Regions from separate parts of the Pseudomonas sp. KH_050 genome, predicted to be linked through region 3. Evidence: predicted binding sites of a transcription regulator. Region 3 holds the regulator's gene; each other region holds the start of a gene.

What was found. Region 3 encodes sigma-54, which starts transcription at its own class of promoters, with help from an activator protein. Its sites were predicted from a motif close to ANTGGCATNNANNTTGCTNT; they were not measured.
Region 1: a site for sigma-54 is predicted at 2,317-2,336, ahead of AC3IUA_RS09240 (CmpA/NrtA family ABC transporter substrate-binding protein). Genes of this name have one in related genera too.
Region 2: a site for sigma-54 is predicted at 2,463-2,482, ahead of AC3IUA_RS03700 (pilin). Genes of this name have one in related genera too.
Region 4: a site for sigma-54 is predicted at 1,863-1,882, ahead of AC3IUA_RS19935 (CmpA/NrtA family ABC transporter substrate-binding protein). Genes of this name have one in related genera too.

What each region holds. Positions count from the first base shown of each region.
Region 1 is NZ_CM174478.1:1,997,987-2,002,368, reverse strand. It holds gene AC3IUA_RS09250 (methyl-accepting chemotaxis protein) at 282-1,472, shown strand; gene AC3IUA_RS09245 (hypothetical protein) at 1,469-2,116, shown strand; gene AC3IUA_RS09240 (CmpA/NrtA family ABC transporter substrate-binding protein) at 2,470-3,756, shown strand; gene ntrB (nitrate ABC transporter permease) at 3,772-4,382, shown strand, end outside.
Region 2 is NZ_CM174478.1:795,005-799,386, reverse strand. It holds gene AC3IUA_RS03720 (DUF748 domain-containing protein) at 1-257, shown strand, start outside; gene AC3IUA_RS03715 (DUF2845 domain-containing protein) at 260-556, shown strand; gene AC3IUA_RS03710 (BON domain-containing protein) at 742-1,098, opposite strand; gene AC3IUA_RS03705 (BON domain-containing protein) at 1,298-1,651, opposite strand; gene AC3IUA_RS03700 (pilin) at 1,990-2,415, opposite strand; partial or broken gene AC3IUA_RS03695 (ATPase, T2SS/T4P/T4SS family) at 2,710-3,045, shown strand; gene AC3IUA_RS03690 (type II secretion system F family protein) at 3,049-4,266, shown strand; gene AC3IUA_RS03685 (prepilin peptidase) at 4,269-4,382, shown strand, end outside.
Region 3 is NZ_CM174478.1:1,108,625-1,113,006, forward strand. It holds gene AC3IUA_RS05105 (HPr family phosphocarrier protein) at 1-121, opposite strand, end outside; gene rapZ (RNase adapter RapZ) at 137-994, opposite strand; gene ptsN (PTS IIA-like nitrogen regulatory protein PtsN) at 997-1,461, opposite strand; gene hpf (ribosome hibernation-promoting factor, HPF/YfiA family) at 1,474-1,782, opposite strand; gene AC3IUA_RS05125 (RNA polymerase factor sigma-54) at 1,900-3,393, opposite strand; gene lptB (LPS export ABC transporter ATP-binding protein) at 3,615-4,340, opposite strand; gene lptA (lipopolysaccharide transport periplasmic protein LptA) at 4,340-4,382, opposite strand, start outside.
Region 4 is NZ_CM174478.1:4,390,757-4,395,138, forward strand. It holds gene rmf (ribosome modulation factor) at 280-495, shown strand; gene AC3IUA_RS19930 (quinone-dependent dihydroorotate dehydrogenase) at 751-1,770, opposite strand; gene AC3IUA_RS19935 (CmpA/NrtA family ABC transporter substrate-binding protein) at 2,017-3,228, shown strand; gene AC3IUA_RS19940 (ANTAR domain-containing response regulator) at 3,244-3,819, shown strand; gene AC3IUA_RS19945 (nitrate/nitrite transporter) at 4,189-4,382, shown strand, end outside.

The DNA of each region.
Region 1 (4,382 bases), 890 kb from region 3:
GCCTGTCCTCCTCCTGATCCGGTTTTCACTGCAAGCGCGTTCACCGCCGGCCCGTCACTGGTCATGGTGATCGAATGGAGCCGGCCTTTTCACTGCATGGGTGATACGCCTGCTGTCGATGGCGAAGGCTGGCAAACAACTTGCTTACGTCTGATCAGGCTTGAGCCATCAACGACGATGGTTTCGCAAATATCACGGGCAACGGCGTCCGCTCCCCTTCGCATTGCGCAGGGTGGGCGTGCGCCGTTTTTGCTTTTTATCCCGGCATAAAGGAAATTCTCATGTCTGCTCAAGGAATGTTCCCTCCGGGTCATGCCATCGCAACTCCGCACAACGTTGTCGACAAGTCGCGCCCTGCCGGCATTGCACTCAGGGCATTGTTTGGACCCGGCATGGCCCTGCTCGAACGCAGCAGGATCGGCCTCTGGTTACCCCTCGGACTGGCCCTCGGCGCCTGTGGTCTGGCGCTGGCCGAACGACCGGCAAGCGCTCTGACGCTGATACCTGGCGTCCTTTACCTGGGTTGCGCCTGGCACCTTCGCGAACGCCGGCAACGCCATCTACAGGCATTCTGGAACACCGAACTGGCACGGCTGCTACACAGCTCCGGGGATGCCGACCCGGCGACGCTACTGGTGGCGGCCAGCAGGCAGCTGCGCAACAACGAACGATTGCGCAGCGAAGTACAGTTCGCCAGCCACGCCCTGCAGCAAATGGCCCGGCAGGCCCGCGATCAGGGTGAGGAACAAAGCCAACGAATCGCCATGATCGCTGCCGCCAGCGAGCAAATCGATCAGACCCTGCACAGCATCGACGCCCTGGCCCAAGGTGCGTTGGCAGCTTTTGCCGACGCCCATGCCCAGAGCGATGCCGGTTGTCTGGAGGCACGCTCAGTGGGTGGCAGCATGCTCGCCATTCAGCACAGCCTGGGCAATACCGCACTGGCCGTGGAAGCATTGCTGCAGCGCACTAGCGCAGTGGAAAACACCGTCAATAGCATTCAGGCACTGTCCAGGCAGACCCAGTTGTTGGCCCTCAACGCCTCCATCGAGGCCGCCCGCGCTGGCGAACACGGTCGCGGTTTCGCCGTGGTCGCCGCGGAGGTCCGCAACCTGGCCCAGGCCACCGACCGGGCTACTCACGAAATCACCACGGCCGCGACAGCGATTGCCACGGCAGTGCTCCAGGTGGATGGCGAGGTCAAAGAGCACCGCGCATTGCTGGAAGCCGGTAGCCAACAGAGTGAGCAACTCGCCGCCAATCTCGACGACCTGGCGCAACGCAGCCAGACCAATCTGCAACACCTCGGCGCCATGCAACAGGCGCTCAGCGAGCACCAACAAGCCAATCATTCCCTCAGCGAACAGTTGCAACAGGTCAATGGGGCGGTGCAGGAGCAGAGCACCCAGACCCATGCACTGCACGACCTGACCCGCTATCTCAACCAACTCACCGTCGGGGGCCACCCATGAACCCACAATTGGTCACAGCATTCGATGGCGGGCAACCCCGCCGAACCCCGCTACCACGGGGTGACTCTGGCCTGCGAAAGGCGCTCTTGCTGGGCCTCGACCTGCTGCAAGGCTTGCAGCAGCATCGCGGACTCGGCGGACAGACCACCCCTGAGGCCCGGCAGCGCTGCCGGGCGCTGGGTGACTCGCTCGATCAACGCTGGAAGGACTGGCCGTGCTCCCTGCAACGCGAGGCCTGGCAGGCATTACGCCGCGACCCTGCGGATTTCGAAGGTCATTGCCAGTCGATACAAGACTTGCTCGGTACCCTCCAGCACCTCGAATTGCATCGCTGTGCGCTCAGTCTGCAGCCCCCGGTCATCGCCGAGCGTTGCTGGGAACTGGAAGACCTGGGGCGACTGCGCGGCCTGTCGGTGCGCGCCGCCGCCCATCGGCGTTGCCCATTGGACATGCTGATTCAATTGCAGTACCTGCACCAACGCTTGATCAAGCATGCCCCCCGCTCGCTGCTCGACGCTCTCGAACGGCTGCAAAACGGGCTGATCAGCCCGCCGGTAGTGTCGATTACCGCAGCGCAGTGCTACGCCCTTCTCACTCCTCTGCTCGATGAACGCCTCGACGCTATCCGTCGGGATCTGCGCTGAGGACTATCTCTACTCACTTCGCAACGGTGCGCAGGAGAGCCGTTTTGGTTCACCTCGCACCTTAGCCGCCCAACAAACGATCAGCGCTTCGCTCCCCCGGCTCTCCGCGCTCTCGACATCCGTTGAGAGAACATCACCGAATCACTCCAAGCCTTTGTTTATATTATGTTTTTAGCGCGATCAAAAAGGTCGGCCAGAAACCTGGCAAGCCCTTTGCTACTACTGATTAACAGCTTCACGCAGCACGCCAATGGCGGCGTGCCGCACTCCCGGACAACGGCGTCCGTCAGGTCCCTCAATCGAGGGCACCTGGCGCACGCCGTTTTTGTTTGCCCTCAAAAAAGGATGTGGCTATGACTGATGAGTGTGACTCGCAACACCCGGTGCACCCTGGCCGGCGCGCCTTCCTGAAGCAATCCCTGGTGGCGGCCGGCACTGTCGCCGGGATCACCGCCCTCGATCTGGCCGCGCCTGGCTTCCTGCGCAGTGCAGTCTGGGCCGCTGGCAGCGACGCACCGGAGAAAGCTGCGTTGAAGGTCGGTTTCATTCCGCTCACCGACTGCGCGTCAGTCGTGGTGGCGGCAACCCAGGGCTTCGGCGAAAAATACGGTCTGACCATCACTCCGAGCAAAGAGGCATCCTGGGCCGGCGTACGCGACAAACTGCTCAATGGCGAACTGGATGCCGCCCATGTGCTCTACGGTCTGATCTATGGCGTGCAACTGGGCATCGGCGGGCCGCAGAAAGACATGGCCATGCTCATGGGGCTGAACCAGAACGGCCAGGCGATCACGCTCTCCAGGCAGTTGCAGCAAGCCGGCGTGACCAATGGCGAACAATTGGCGGCGAAGGTCAAGCAAGGCGGTACCCCACTGACCTTCGCCCAGACATTCCCCACCGGCACCCATGCCATGTGGCTCTATTACTGGCTCGCCAGCCTCGGCATCAATCCGATGAACGAGGTGAAGACCATCGTCGTGCCACCGCCGCAGATGGTTGCCAACATGCGCGTGGGCAATATGGACGGTTTCTGTGTCGGCGAGCCGTGGGGAGCCCGGGCGATCTCCGAGAACATCGGTTTCACTGCCCTTGCCACGCAAAAAATCTGGCCGGACCACCCGGAAAAAATCCTCGGCACCACCCGCGACTTCGTCGAACAGTACCCCAATACCGCCCGGGCGCTGACCATGGCGGTGCTCGACGCCAGCCGGTTCATCGAGGCCAGCGTGGAGAACAAGAAAAGCACCGCCAGGCTGATTGCCGGCAAGGCCTACGTGAATGCGCCCGTCGAAGTAATCGAGCAACGCTTCCTCGGCCACTACGAGGACGGACTGGGCAACAACTGGTCGGACGAGCATGCGATGTCCTTCTGCAAGGACGGCAGCGTCAACTACCCCTACCAGTCGGATGGCATGTGGTTCCTCACCCAGTTCCGCCGCTGGGGTCTGCTCAAGGAAGATGTGGACTACGCCGGCGTGGCCAGGGCCATCAACCAGACCAGGCTCTACGGCGAAGCCGCCAGCCAGCTGGGGCTGGCCGTGCCGGGCAGTCCGCTGCGCAGTAGCACCCTGATCGACGGCAAGGTCTGGGACGGCTCCAATCCGGCCGCCTATGCCAATTCCTTCACCATCAAAGCCTGACCGGAGCAAACCGCCATGAACGCACCCCTCAAGTTGCCAGCGCCGCCCACCGCTACGGCGAATACCCAGCCAGAGCGTCGCACGCCCCTCCTGAACGGGTTGCGTCAACGCGCCAGGGAAGGCATTGCCCCATTATTAGGTATCGCTCTGTTCATCGCCGTCTGGGCGTTGATAGCGGCGCGTAGCGAGGGCCTGCCCGGCCCGCTGGCTACCTGGTATTCGGCCCTGGAGCTGTTCAGCGACCCGTTCTACGACAATGGTCCGAACGACATGGGCATCGGCTGGAACGTGCTCAACTCCCTTGGCCGGGTCGGCATCGGCTTCGGACTCGCCGCCCTGCTCGGTATCCCGCTGGGCTTCGCCATTGGCCGCTTCGCCTTCCTCGGCAGCATGTTCGCGCCGATCATCAGCCTGCTACGTCCGGTCTCGCCGCTGGCCTGGTTGCCGATCGGCCTGCTGGTATTCAAGGCCGCCGGCCCGGCGTCGATCTGGGTGATCTTCATCAGCTCGATCTGGCCGATCATCCTCAACACCGCCGCGGGGGTCGCCAGCGTGCCGCAGGATTATCTGAACGTCGCGCGGGTGCTCAAGCTCAGCGAGTGGAAGGTGTTCACCCATATTCTGTT
Region 2 (4,382 bases), 310 kb from region 3:
CCCAGCCACCGGTCGAATGGACACAACTAAGCCGCGATGAACGCACGGCAAAACTGCGCCAGGGCGTGATCAAGTTCTGGAGCGAAAGTGAAGTTCTCCTGCGCCAATTGGGACAAGATCGCGCCAGCAGCATCAAGGATTACCTGGTGGATAAAGGTCAGCTGGCCGATGACCGCGTGTACTTCATCGACGCCAGCCTTGGTCAGGCGCAAAGCGATGGGCGGGTGGTCACGCCGCTGCACCTGGAGGCGGAGTGATCATTGCCGCCCGATCGTTCCTCGGCCTGACATTGGCGCTTACCGCCAGCCAGGCACTGGCGGCCGATACCCTGCGCTGTGGCAGTCAATTGATCAGCGTGGGAGACCGTTCCAGCGAGGTTTTGCAGAAGTGTGGCGAGCCGGTTTCCCGTGATGTTCTGGGCTATAAACGCAGCGCCAACAGGCGTGAAGAGTTTCAGGTCGAGGAGTGGGTATACGGGCCGAACAGCGGCATGTATCAGTATCTGCGCTTTGAGGGCAATCGACTGGTGCAGATCAATAGCAAGCGCGGCAACTGATACCTCCCCCTGCCATCCACTCGCAACTTTCCTGCCCCCCAAATAGCACAGGCCCCGACACGAATGCCAGGGCCTGTAATGACCACATCCTTGTGGTCTTTCGCATGAACTTTAAAGGGAGGACCGGCGTATTACTGAATCGCCTGCCGTCCCTCTTCTCCCGGTCCAGGCGAGAAGCTTGAATCTTATTCGGACTTCAGGCCATCAGCCGAAACCGCTTGAACACCTTTGATTTTCTTGGCAATAGCGACTGCCGTTGCTTTCTGTGCGTCAGTTAACGCAACAGTAGAGGACAGCGATACCACGCCCTTGTTGGTTTCGACTTTGATGTCGGTACCAGGAATACCTTTTTCGGTGACCAGGTCAGCCTTCACTTTGGTGGTGATCCACGTGTCGGAAGCAGCTTCCTCGACCTTGGTGACTTCACCTGCCGCGAGGACCATGGGAGCCTGAGTAGCTTGAGTAGTCTGGGCAAATGCGCCATTGGCCACGGTCAGGGTCAGAGCGGTAGCAGTTGCGGCAGCGATTGCGAACTTCTTCATATGAGTAACTCCTGTTCTTCCAGAAAAATCTGCACCCGCATACAGCTTGCGGTTTTTTGGCGCCGACACACAGTGCCGGAGCCTGTAATAAACACATCCCTGTGGTCTTTCGCATGAACCCTTGGAAGGAAGGACCGGCGGATGACCGGGTCATCGCCTATCACCTCTCTTCTCCCTGTCCAGGCGACAAGCTTGAGCCTTATTTGGTTTTCAGGCCGTCAGCCATAACGCCTTTGACACCTTTAATACTCTTGGCGATGGCGATTGCCTTGTCTTTCTCTGCTGGAGTCACCGGATCAGTCGAAGTCAGGGACACAACACCATCCTTGGTATCGACGTTGACACCGATGCCGGGAACATCTTTTTTGGCCATCAGTTCAGTCTTCACTTTGGTGGTGATCCAGGCATCCGTAACATCTTCCTTCGCTTCGGTCATTTCACCTGCAGCCACAACCATAGGCGACTGAGAGGTTTGAGTTTGCGCAAATGCAACGTTGGCCAGGGTCAGGGTCAGAGCGGTAGCAGTTGCGGCAGCGATTGCTAACTTCTTCATTTGAGTAACTCCTGTTCATCCAGAAAGTCTGCGCCATGTCCGGTCTGCAGGGTTACTAGTGATGTTGCAGGCGCTGTGCCAACTAACGATTAGAAAATAAAACTTTATAAATCAATCAGTTATAAAAACCATCCAAATCCGAAATCGTGCAGATTGCATGACTTGAACCTAATCTGCATGCAAGTTGCGGGTTTTCAAGGAAACCTAACATGCTGAATTACCGACTTATTCCAATGGGTTCTTTGGATGGGACGTTACCGAGATAAAAATAGCTCCCGTCGAATCAGATATTAAAAAAAATGCCCCGTCAGACGGGGCATTTTGATTAAACCATACGATTAGCCCGCTGCCGGCGCTGCCGCCGCGGTGCAGCCTTTTGGAGTGTATTCCTCCGTCACACCAGTAGCGCAGGTCCAACCGTTTGATGTGCGCGAGAGCGTGATGGTTTTGCCCAGCACCGGGCCTGGAGCATTGGCAATGGTGCAGACGATTGTGCCAACACCCGTACTGGCTGTACCCGATGCGGTAATCGCGCAATTGGAGGTCGATGCGGTGCCGCCTATCGAAGCCAGGTCCGGGTTTGTCCCCTGGTTGATGATGTCTTCAAAAGGAACTTTCAAGGCGGAGATCTCCGCCAATCCAGCGGTAACCTTGGCTCTGGCCTGATACTTGGAGTACGCCGGTATCGCAAACGTGGCCAAAATGCCGATGATCGCTACCACGATCAACAGCTCAATCAAGGTAAAACCCTTTTGAGTATTCATAGACAAGTTCCAAGCATTAAGTGAAGTCTCATCACCTTAACAGGTTTAAAGCACAGCACCTGCCAGACCGATAAGCCCCTTTCCAGCAGGCGAGCATAGGCGATGGCGCACCGCCATCACCGCAAAAACTGCGCAATGTGAGTTTTTTGTCACCTTACCTCCGCGATTAGGCTCATCCGCCGGACTAGGCTATAAGTCTTTGACTGTTTGCGTTTGGTACTCGAATGAATGACATCGCCCTTTCCGGTCTGGCCAAGCAATTGGTGCTGGCCGAACTGCTCACCGACAAAGGTGCGCAAGCTGTGCAGTCACTGCAAAAAGGACATCGAGGTTCCTGGCGAGACGCAGCTCAAGGAAGGATTTGCCGAGGAACATATCGGCACATTCAAGATCTATGAGCCGGTCGGGTGTGACTTCTGTAACAGCGGGTACAAGGGGCGAGTGGGAATCTATGAGGTGGTGAAGAACACGCCGCAGCTGCAACGTTTGATCATGGCAGAAGGCAATTCACTGGAGATCGACGCCCGGATGCGCAAGGACGGTTTCAACGACTTGCGTACCTCCGGCCTGCTCAAGGTCATGCAGGATATTACCAGCCTCGAGGAAATCAACCGGGTCACCAAGGATTAATCAATGGCGGTCAAAGCAGTAAAAGTCAGTGTTTACACCTGGGACGGCACCGACAGGAAAGGCACCAAAATGACCGGTGAACTGAGCGGTCATAACCCGGCGCTGATCAAGGCGCAGTTGCGCAAGCAAGGTATTACTCCGGGCAAGGTACGCAAGAAAAGCGGCTCGATCTTCAGCGCTGGCAAACGTATTAAACCCCTCGATATCGCCCTGTTCACCCGTCAAATGGCAACCATGATAAAAGCCGGAGTGCCATTGCTGCAGTCCTTCGACATCATCGGCGAGGGTTTCGATAACCCGAACATGCGCAAGCTGGTGGACGAGGTGAAACAGGAAGTCGCCGCTGGCAACACCTTTGCCGCTGCGCTGCGCAAAAAACCCCAGTATTTCGATGATTTGTACTGCAACCTGGTGGACGCCGGTGAACAGGCCGGGGCCCTGGAAACCTTGCTGGAGCGGGTGGCGACCTACAAGGAAAAGAGCGAAAGCCTCAAGGCCAAGATCAAGAAGGCCATGACCTATCCCCTGGCGGTGATCTTCGTTGCAATCATCGTGACCGGCATTCTGCTGATCAAGGTGGTTCCGCAGTTCAAAACGGTATTTAGCGGTTTTGGCGCAGAGCTTCCAACCTTCACCCTGATGGTCATCGCCCTCTCCGAGTTCATGCAGCAATGGTGGTGGCTGATACTGATCGGGATCGCCGCCGCCCTATTCGGTTTGCGCCATGCACGCCAACGCTCTCAACGCTTTCGCGACTGGCTGGACGTCAACCTGTTGAAACTGCCACTGGTGGGCGCGCTGTTGTACAAATCAGCTGTGGCCCGTTATGCCCGCACGCTGTCCACCACCTTTGCCGCTGGAGTTCCGCTGGTCGAAGCCCTGGATTCGGTGGCTGGCGCCACGGGTAACGTGGTGTTCAAGAACGCGGTCAATCGCATCAAGCAGGATGTCTCGACCGGCATGCAGCTGAATTTTTCCATGCGCACCTCCGGGATCTTTCCGAATATGGCGATCCAGATGACTGCCATCGGCGAAGAATCCGGGGCACTGGACGATATGCTGGAAAAGGTCGCCACTTATTACGAGGGCGAAGTCGACAATATGGTCGATAACCTGACCAGCCTGATGGAGCCATTCATCATGGTGATTCTTGGTATCGTCGTCGGCGGTCTGGTGGTTGCCATGTACCTGCCTATCTTCCAACTTGGCTCTGCGATCTGAATATGTCCTTGAGCGATTTTCTGGCCAACGATCCGCTGGCCTTTGTTTTATCAGCGCTGGCCCTGGGCCTGATCGTCGGCAGCTTCCTCAACGTAGTGATCTGGCGCCTGCCAAAA
Region 3 (4,382 bases):
CGGGTGTGCGTCCTACTCTGATCGTGCAATCCTTGAACTGACCGGCGACTCCTACGAATTTGGCAGACGCCCGGGCATGCAGGCCCAACTTGTTGATGATTTCAATTTCCAGAGCGGGCATCGCGGTGTGGATCCTTTAGCTAAGGTCGCGGTGGCGAACCTGGACATTCTTCAGGGATTTTTGCAGGACCTGGCCCAGACGTTCGGTCAGGTAGACGGAGCGGTGATGCCCGCCGGTGCAGCCAATGGCGATGGTGACGTAGGCACGGTTGCTGGCGGCGAAACGAGGCAGCCACTTCATCAGGTACGTAGAGATATCCTGGAACATTTCTTCAACATCCGGTTGCGCGGCCAGATACTCGGCTACCGGCTGATCCAGCCCGGATTGCTCGCGTAGTTCGGGTTTCCAGTAGGGATTGGGCAGGCAACGCACGTCGAACACCAGGTCGGCATCGACCGGCATGCCACGCTTGAAGCCAAAGGACTCGACCAGAAACGCCGTCCCCGGCTCCGGCTGGTTCAACAGGCGCAGCTTGATGGTGTCACGCAGTTGATACAGGTTCAGGTTGGTGGTGTTGACCTTCAGGTCTGCAAGGTCGGCAATCGGCCCCAGCAGATTGGTTTCATCGCGAATGGCTTCGGCCAGCGAGCGCTGGGCATTGCTCAGCGGGTGGCGCCGACGGGTTTCCGAAAAGCGCTTGAGCAGGGTTTCTTCGTCGGCGTCCAGATACAGCACATCGCATTGGATGTGTCGGCTGCGCACTTCTTCGAGCAATTGCGGGAAGCGTGTCAGGTGACTGGGCAGGTTGCGCGCATCGATCGAGACGGCGACCAGCGGCTGCGCCAGTTCCGTGTGAATCAACGCGCGCTCGGCCAACTCCGGAAGCAGCCCGGCCGGCAGGTTATCGATGCAGTAATAGCCACTGTCCTCTAGTACATCGAGGGCGGTGCTTTTACCCGAGCCGGACCGGCCGCTGACGATGATCAAGCGCATGATTAACTACCGTTCTGCTCATCCAGGACAACCTGGTACAGGGCTTCATTGGTTAAGGCGCTGCGAAGTTTTTCGCGCACTTCCTTGCGGTCAAGCATGCTGGCTATCTGCCGAAGCAGTTCCAGGTGCGCATCGGTAGCGGCTTCCGGCACCAGCAGGACAAACAGCAGGTCGACCGGGGCGCCATCGATGGCGTCGAAATCTATGGGGGCGTCCAGGTGCATCAAGGCACTGATGGGCGAGGTGCAACCTTTGAGGCGGCAGTGGGGGATGGCGATGCCGTTGCCAAAACCGGTGGAACCGAGTTTTTCACGGGCAATCAGACTCTCGAATACATCTTGCATCTCCAGATCCGGCACTTCGCGGTGGATAAGGTTGGCAATTTGCTCGAGTGCGCGCTTTTTACTGCCGCCCGGCACGTTCACCAAAGAACGGCCGGGGGTCAGGATATTTTCAAGTCGGATCATGGGTTGGGAGTGTTAACGACCTGTTGCGCCCTGGAGGAGGCTCTGGGTCTTTTCCTTATGCTTTTTGAGTTGGCGATCCAGTTTGTCGGTGAGCAGGTCGATCGCAGCATACATGTCGTCATGTTCTGCGTTAGCGACCACTTCACCGCCGTGGATATGCAAGGTGGCTTCGATTTTCTGCTTCAGCTTTTCGACCGTCATCGTGACTTGCACGTTGGTGATCTTGTCGAAGTGCCTTTCCAGTCGGTCGAGTTTTTCGCCGATGTAGGTGCGCAGGGGTTCGGTCACTTCCAATTGGTGTCCACTGATGTTGACTTGCATACAGCTTCTCCTTCGTTGCCAGTGCATAAGGCGGCAGGCTGGCTTGCCTGCCACTAGGCTGTGTCCGAAAACTCACTGAGCTTCAGAACACACCCTGGAACGCTGTGGCGTGGCCCGTTACATCAACCGCTTGCGTTCGCTCGAAGGCGCGATTCCAAGGGATTCGCGGTACTTGGCGACGGTGCGGCGGGCTACCTGAATGCCTTGTGCCTCCAGTAAACCAGCGATCTTGCTGTCACTCAACGGCTTTTTCTGATTTTCCGCGGCAACCAGTTTTTTGATGATCGCGCGAATCGCTGTGGACGAGCATTCACCGCCTTCGGAGGTGCTGACGTGGCTGGAGAAAAAGTATTTCAGTTCGTAGATACCGCGCGGGGTATGCATGAATTTCTGGGTAGTCACCCGGGAAATCGTCGACTCGTGCATGCCGACTGCTTCGGCGATGTCATGCAGGACCAGCGGTTTCATCGCTTCATCGCCGTATTCGAGAAAGCCGCGCTGGTGCTCGACGATCTGGGTAGCGACTTTCATCAGGGTTTCATTACGGCTTTGCAGGCTTTTGATGAACCAGCGCGCTTCCTGCAACTGGTTACGCATGAAGGTGTTGTCGGCGCTGGTGTCGGCGCGGCGGACGAAACCGGCGTACTGCGGGTTGACCCGCAGGCGTGGCACGGACTCCTGATTCAGTTCCACCAGCCAGCGCTCGTTGTCCTTGCGCACGATCACGTCGGGGACGACGTATTCAGCTTCAGTTGACTCGATTTGCGAGCCAGGGCGCGGGTTGAGGCTTTGCACCAGTTCGATGATCTGCCGCAGTTCGTCTTCCTTGAGCTTCATGCGGCGCATCAGCTGGCTGTAATCGCGGCTGCCAAGCAGTTCGATGAAGTCCGTGACCAGGCGCTTGGCCTCGGCCAGCCAAGGGGTCTTGGCTGGCAGTTGACGCAGTTGCAGCAGCAGGCACTCGCCCAGGTTGCGCGCGCCGATACCGGCCGGCTCGAATTGCTGGATGCGATGCAGGACCGCCTCGATCTCGTCCAGTTCGATGTCCAGCTCCGGATCGAAGGCTTCGAGAATCTCCTCGAGGGTTTCGTCCAGGTAGCCCTGATTGTTGATGCAATCGATCAGCGTCACGGCAATCAGGCGATCGGTGTCGGACATCGGCGCCAGGTTCAGTTGCCAGAGCAAATGGCTCTGCAGGCTCTCGCCGGCGGATGTACGGGTGGTGAAATCCCACTCGTCGTCATCGTTGCTCGGCAGGCTGCTGGCGCTGGTCTGGTAAACGTCTTCCCAGGCGGTGTCGACCGGCAGTTCATTAGGAATGCGCTCGTTCCAGTCACCTTCCTCGAGGTTGTCCACCGTCGGGGCGGTTTCCTGATAGGAGGGTTCCTGAACATCGGCATTGGGTTTCTGCTCGATGTTGTCGGCCAGAGGGTCGGCGTTATCGAAGTCGTCGCCTTCTTCCTGGCGTTCGAGCATAGGATTGGACTCCAGGGCCTCCTGGATTTCCTGTTGCAGGTCCAGGGTCGACAATTGGAGCAGGCGGATGGCCTGTTGCAGCTGCGGTGTCATCGTCAGCTGCTGGCCCATTCTCAAGACTAGCGATGGTTTCATGGCAGGGGCTTAACACCTTATTCGCCGGCGCGCATGCGCCATCCACTACAGGGCGCCGGAGCGCCAAACATAAGCAAATTATATGCCTGAAACTGCAGTGTTTGCCTAGAGCGCTGTAACAATAAAAATTAACAAGGTTTCATTGACATCGGCGCTCTGACGATAGCTGAAATCGTCCAGAGTGCTTTTGAGGTGCCTGCGTCAACCAAACCGCTCAATGCTTACAGGCGGAACTCATGCCCCAGATAGACTTCCTTCACCAGTTCGTTGGCCAGGATGGTCTCGGAGTCGCCTTCGGCGATCAGTTGACCGTCGTTGACGATGTAGGCAGTCTCGCAGATATCCAGGGTTTCACGGACGTTGTGGTCGGTGATCAGAACGCCGATACCCTTGGCCTTCAAGTGATGAATGATCTGCTTGATATCGCCTACCGAAATCGGGTCTACGCCGGCGAAAGGTTCGTCGAGCAGGATGAATTTCGGCGCGGTAGCCAGTGCGCGGGCGATTTCCACTCGGCGACGTTCGCCACCGGACAGGCTCATGCCGAGGTTGTCGCGGATGTGGTGAATATGGAATTCCTGCAGCAGGCTTTCCAGCTCCTGGCGACGCCCGGCCTTGTCGAGTTCCTTGCGGGTCTCGAGGATGGCCATGATGTTGTCGGCGACCGATAGTTTGCGGAAGATCGACGCTTCTTGCGGCAGATAACCGATGCCGGCCCGTGCGCGACCGTGCATCGGTTGGTGGCTGACGTCCAGATCATCGATCAATACCCGACCCTGATCGGCCTGGACCAGGCCGACGATCATGTAGAAACAGGTGGTCTTGCCGGCGCCGTTCGGACCGAGCAGGCCGACGATCTGACCGCTGTCGATCGACAGGCTGACGTCGCGCACGACCTGGCGGCTCTTGTAGCTCTTGGCCAGATGCTGAGCTTTCAGAGTTGCCATTACGGGGCCTTTTGCTCGTCGGTTTTCTTCTTCGGCTGGATC
Region 4 (4,382 bases), 3.3 Mb from region 3:
CTTGCAGGAGGCTGATCATAGTGGGCTTTGGTCAAGCAGCCGGCCATGACGCCCTGCGTACTTATGGCCATAACATCATTATTGTTACGTCCTTATGACAAAACGATCATTCCCTCGATGTGACGCATTGGTTAGAACTCAACACAGGTTGACGCCGCAACGACGTCAACACCTTGGCTCGCGACGCCGGCAGCGAGCCGCCAAAGGCAGAGTTTTTCTGCCCGACCTCGATTGAGGTCGACGGGACATTACACAGTCAACAAGTGAGGGAAACACCCTATGAGAAGACTTAAGCGTGATCCGTTGGAAAGAGCATTTTTACGCGGATATCAATATGGCGTTGGTGGCAAATCCCGTGAGCTTTGCCCATTTACTCTACCGTCGGTACGCCAAGCCTGGATTAACGGCTGGCGAGAAGGACGCGGCGACAACTGGGACGGTATGACCGGCACTGCGGGTATCCACAGACTCAACGAACTTCACGCCGTCGGCTAAACAGGGCACATACTCCGACACCAAAATCTGAATACACAACGACTTACCATGCTCGTCCCATCCGGACGGCGGGCTTCGGCCCAAGGGCTCCTTCGAGGGGCCCTTTTTTATGGGCGCTGAATGGCTGAACACATTTCCCATGCAGGAGCTGCCGAAGGCTGCGATCTTTTGATCTTGCTTTTCGGCTTTCGGAGCCCGAACAAAAATCAAAATGAAAAGATCGCAGCCTGCGGCAGCTCCTACGGTTAATCGCCTTTAGCGCAACGCCGCGATGGCATCCACCGACTGGCGAATCAGCGCCGGGCCTTTGTAGATAAAGCCCGAGTACAACTGCACCAGGCTGGCACCGGCGGCGATTTTCTCAGCCGCGTGCCTGCCTTCGGTGATGCCGCCCACGGCGATGATCGGCAGGCGCCCGGCCAATTCGCCAGCCAGCACCTTGACGGTATGGGTGCTCTTGTCGCGAACCGGTGCGCCCGACAGGCCACCCGCCTCGTCGCCATGCTCCATGCCTTCGACGCCGACGCGGCTCAGGGTGGTGTTGGTGGCGATCACCGCATCCATCCCGGTTTCGATCAAGGCCCGGGCCACTTGCACGGTTTCTTCGTCGGTCATGTCCGGGGCAATCTTGATGGCCAGCGGTACCCGCTTGCCATGGCGCTGCGCCAGTTCTTCCTGGCGCTGATGCAGGGCTTCAAGCAGTTGCTTGAGCGAATCGCCGAACTGCAGGCTACGCAGGCCCGGAGTATTCGGTGAGCTGACATTGACTGTCACATAGCTGGCATGGGCGTAAACTTTATCCAGACAGATCAGGTAGTCATCGACTGCGCGTTCAACCGGCGTATCGAAGTTCTTGCCAATGTTGATGCCCAGGATGCCCTTGTATCTGGCTGCCGCGACCCGGGCCAGCAAGTGATCGACACCGAGGTTATTGAAACCCATGCGGTTGATGATCGCCTCGGCTTCCGGCAAGCGGAAAATCCGTGGTTTCGGATTGCCCGGTTGCGGACGCGGCGTGATGGTGCCGATCTCGACGAAGCCGAAACCCAACTGGGCAAAGCCATCGATGGCCGCGCCGTTTTTGTCCAGGCCTGCCGCCAGACCCACCGGGTTGGGAAAGTCCAGGCCCATGACGTTCACCGGCATCCGCGCAGGCGCCTTGCACAGCAAGCCATTGAGGCCCAAACGCCCGCCCGCGCCGATCAGGTCCAGGGACAGATCGTGGGAGGTTTCCGGGGAAAGTTTGAACAACAGCTGACGGGCCAGGGTGTACATGGGCGGGTTTGACTCGGTTGGCGGCGAAATAAGCCGGCGATTATAGCCGGGCAACGGGGCCGTACGCGAGGCGCTCGATGAAATCTACGGTGAATGGCATATGCCTTGCAGCACAGATTGCATCAATACTCATACCAACGACGGGATGAGTCCCAAGTTGTTATTGAAAGAACTGCGGCGTCGTCACCCGGCTTGCTCTGGCAAGGGACCCGGGTACGACGCTTTTTTATGGAAGGTGCACACCTGATGAACGAATTTCCAGCAGGCCCCCTGGCCTGGGTCAATGGCAGCGATGCTCCGGAAAAGAGCGCGATCAACCTCGGCTTCATGGCCCTGAGCGATTGCGCCTCGGTGGTGGTCGCGGCCACCCAGGGCTTCGCCCAACCCTACGGCCTGACCCTGAACCTCAAACGCCAATCCTCCTGGGCCAGCCTGCGGGACAAGTTGGTTAGCGGTGAACTGGATGCGGCCCACAGTCTTTATGGCTTGATCTACGCGGTGCACCTGGGCATCGGCGGCGTCGCCGCTACCGATATGGCGGTGCTCATGGGCCTGAACCAGAACGGCCAAAGCATCAACCTGTCCCACGGCCTGCAAGCCCGTGGCGTGACCGGTCCTGAAGCGCTGGAGCGACACGTGCACCAAAGTCGCGCAAAGCTGACCTTCGCCCAGACCTTTCCCACCGGCACCCACGCCATGTGGCTTTATTACTGGCTAGCCAGCCAGGGCATCCATCCGCTGCAGGATGTCGACAGCGTGGTGGTGCCGCCGCCGCAAATGGTCGCGCACCTGCAAGCCGGGCGCATCGACGGTTTTTGTGTCGGCGAGCCCTGGAGCGCAAGCGCGGTGCGCCAGGAGTTGGGATTCACCATCGCCACCACTCAAACCATCTGGCCCGACCATCCGGAAAAGGTCCTGGGCTGCACCCGCGCATTTGTCGAGCAGTACCCGAACGCCGCCCGCGCACTGGTCATGGCGATCCTCGAAGCCAGTCGTTTTATCGAACAGAGCGTCGAGAATCGGCAAAGCACCGCTCAATTGTTGAGCGCCCGCGAATACCTGGATGCGCCCCTGGACTGCATCCAGCCACGGCTGCTCGGCGATTATGCCAACGGCCTCGGCAATTGCTGGCAAGACCCGCATGCCCTGCGCTTCCATGGTGCGGGCGCGGTCAACCTGCCGTACCTGTCCGACGGCATGTGGTTCATGACCCAGTTCCGTCGCTGGGGCTTGCTGCGTGATGATCCGGACTACCTCGGCGTCGCCCGTCAGGTTCAGCAACTCGAGCTGTACCGCGAGGCAGCGAGCGCGGTTGGCGTCAGCCACAGCGGTGAAGCCATGCGCAGCAGCCAATTGATCGACGGTAAAATCTGGGACGGTTGCGACCCGGTCGGTTATGCCAGCGGCTTCAAGTTGCACGCCATGGCCGACGCCTGCGCCCTTCTTGCCAACCGCTGACAGGAGACTGCGAATATGTTGCGTATCCTGCTGATCAACGACACCGCGAAAAAAGTCGGACGGCTCAAGGCAGCCCTGACCGAGGCCGGGTTTGAGGTGATCGACGAGTCCGGCCTGACCATCGACCTGCCGGCACGCGTCGAAACGGTGCGTCCGGATGTGATTTTGATCGATACCGAGTCACCGAGCCGCGATGTGATGGAGCAAGTGGTGCTGGTCAGCCGCGACCAGCCACGACCGATCGTCATGTTTACCGATGAACATGACCCGGACGTGATGCGTCAGGCCATAAAGTCCGGGGTCAGCGCCTACATCGTCGAAGGCATCCACGCCGCGCGCCTGCAACCGATCCTCGACGTGGCCATGGCCCGCTTCGAAAGCGACCAGGCCTTGCGCGCCCAACTCCAGGCCCGCGACCAGCAACTGGCCGAGCGCAAGCGCATCGAACTGGCCAAGGGCTTGCTGATGAAGATGAAGGACTGCAATGAAGAAGAGGCCTACACCCTGATGCGCCGCCAGGCCATGAGCCGCCAGCAGAAACTGATACAGGTGGCCGAGCAGATTATTGCCATGAGTGAGTTGTTGGGCTGAAGTCCTGCGGCGCCTGGAAAACCGTTAAAGATCGCAGCCTGCGGCAGTTCCTACAGGATCGCGGGCACCCGCAATTTTGTGGGTCGACCGGATCGGCGTAGGAGCTGCCGCAGGCTGCGATCTTTTCGGCCACACCAAAAAAATCAAACTCTGGCGCGGCTCTTGCAAACCAATCCATACAGGTAACCAACGGCGGTTGCCCCACCTACGACAAAGACGTCGCACACCCTACTCGCCCACGCAGCGAATCGGGTTGCGGCGTTTTTTTCGTTTTTGGCCCCATAGCCCGGGGCCGGTGGTGCGGCCTTCAGGGCACTCCACATGAAAGCTCATGACTCCTTTCGAGACTCTTTACAGCTGAGGTGCGCGATGAATTCAAGCTTCTGGAAATCCGGCCACACCCCGACACTGTTCGCGGCCTTCCTCTATTTCGACCTGAGCTTCATGGTCTGGTACCTGCTCGGCCCTTTGGCGGTGCAGATCGCCACCGACCTGCAACTGACTACCCAGCAACGCGGCATGGTAGTCGCCACGCCAATTCTGGCCGGTGCCATCCTGCGCTT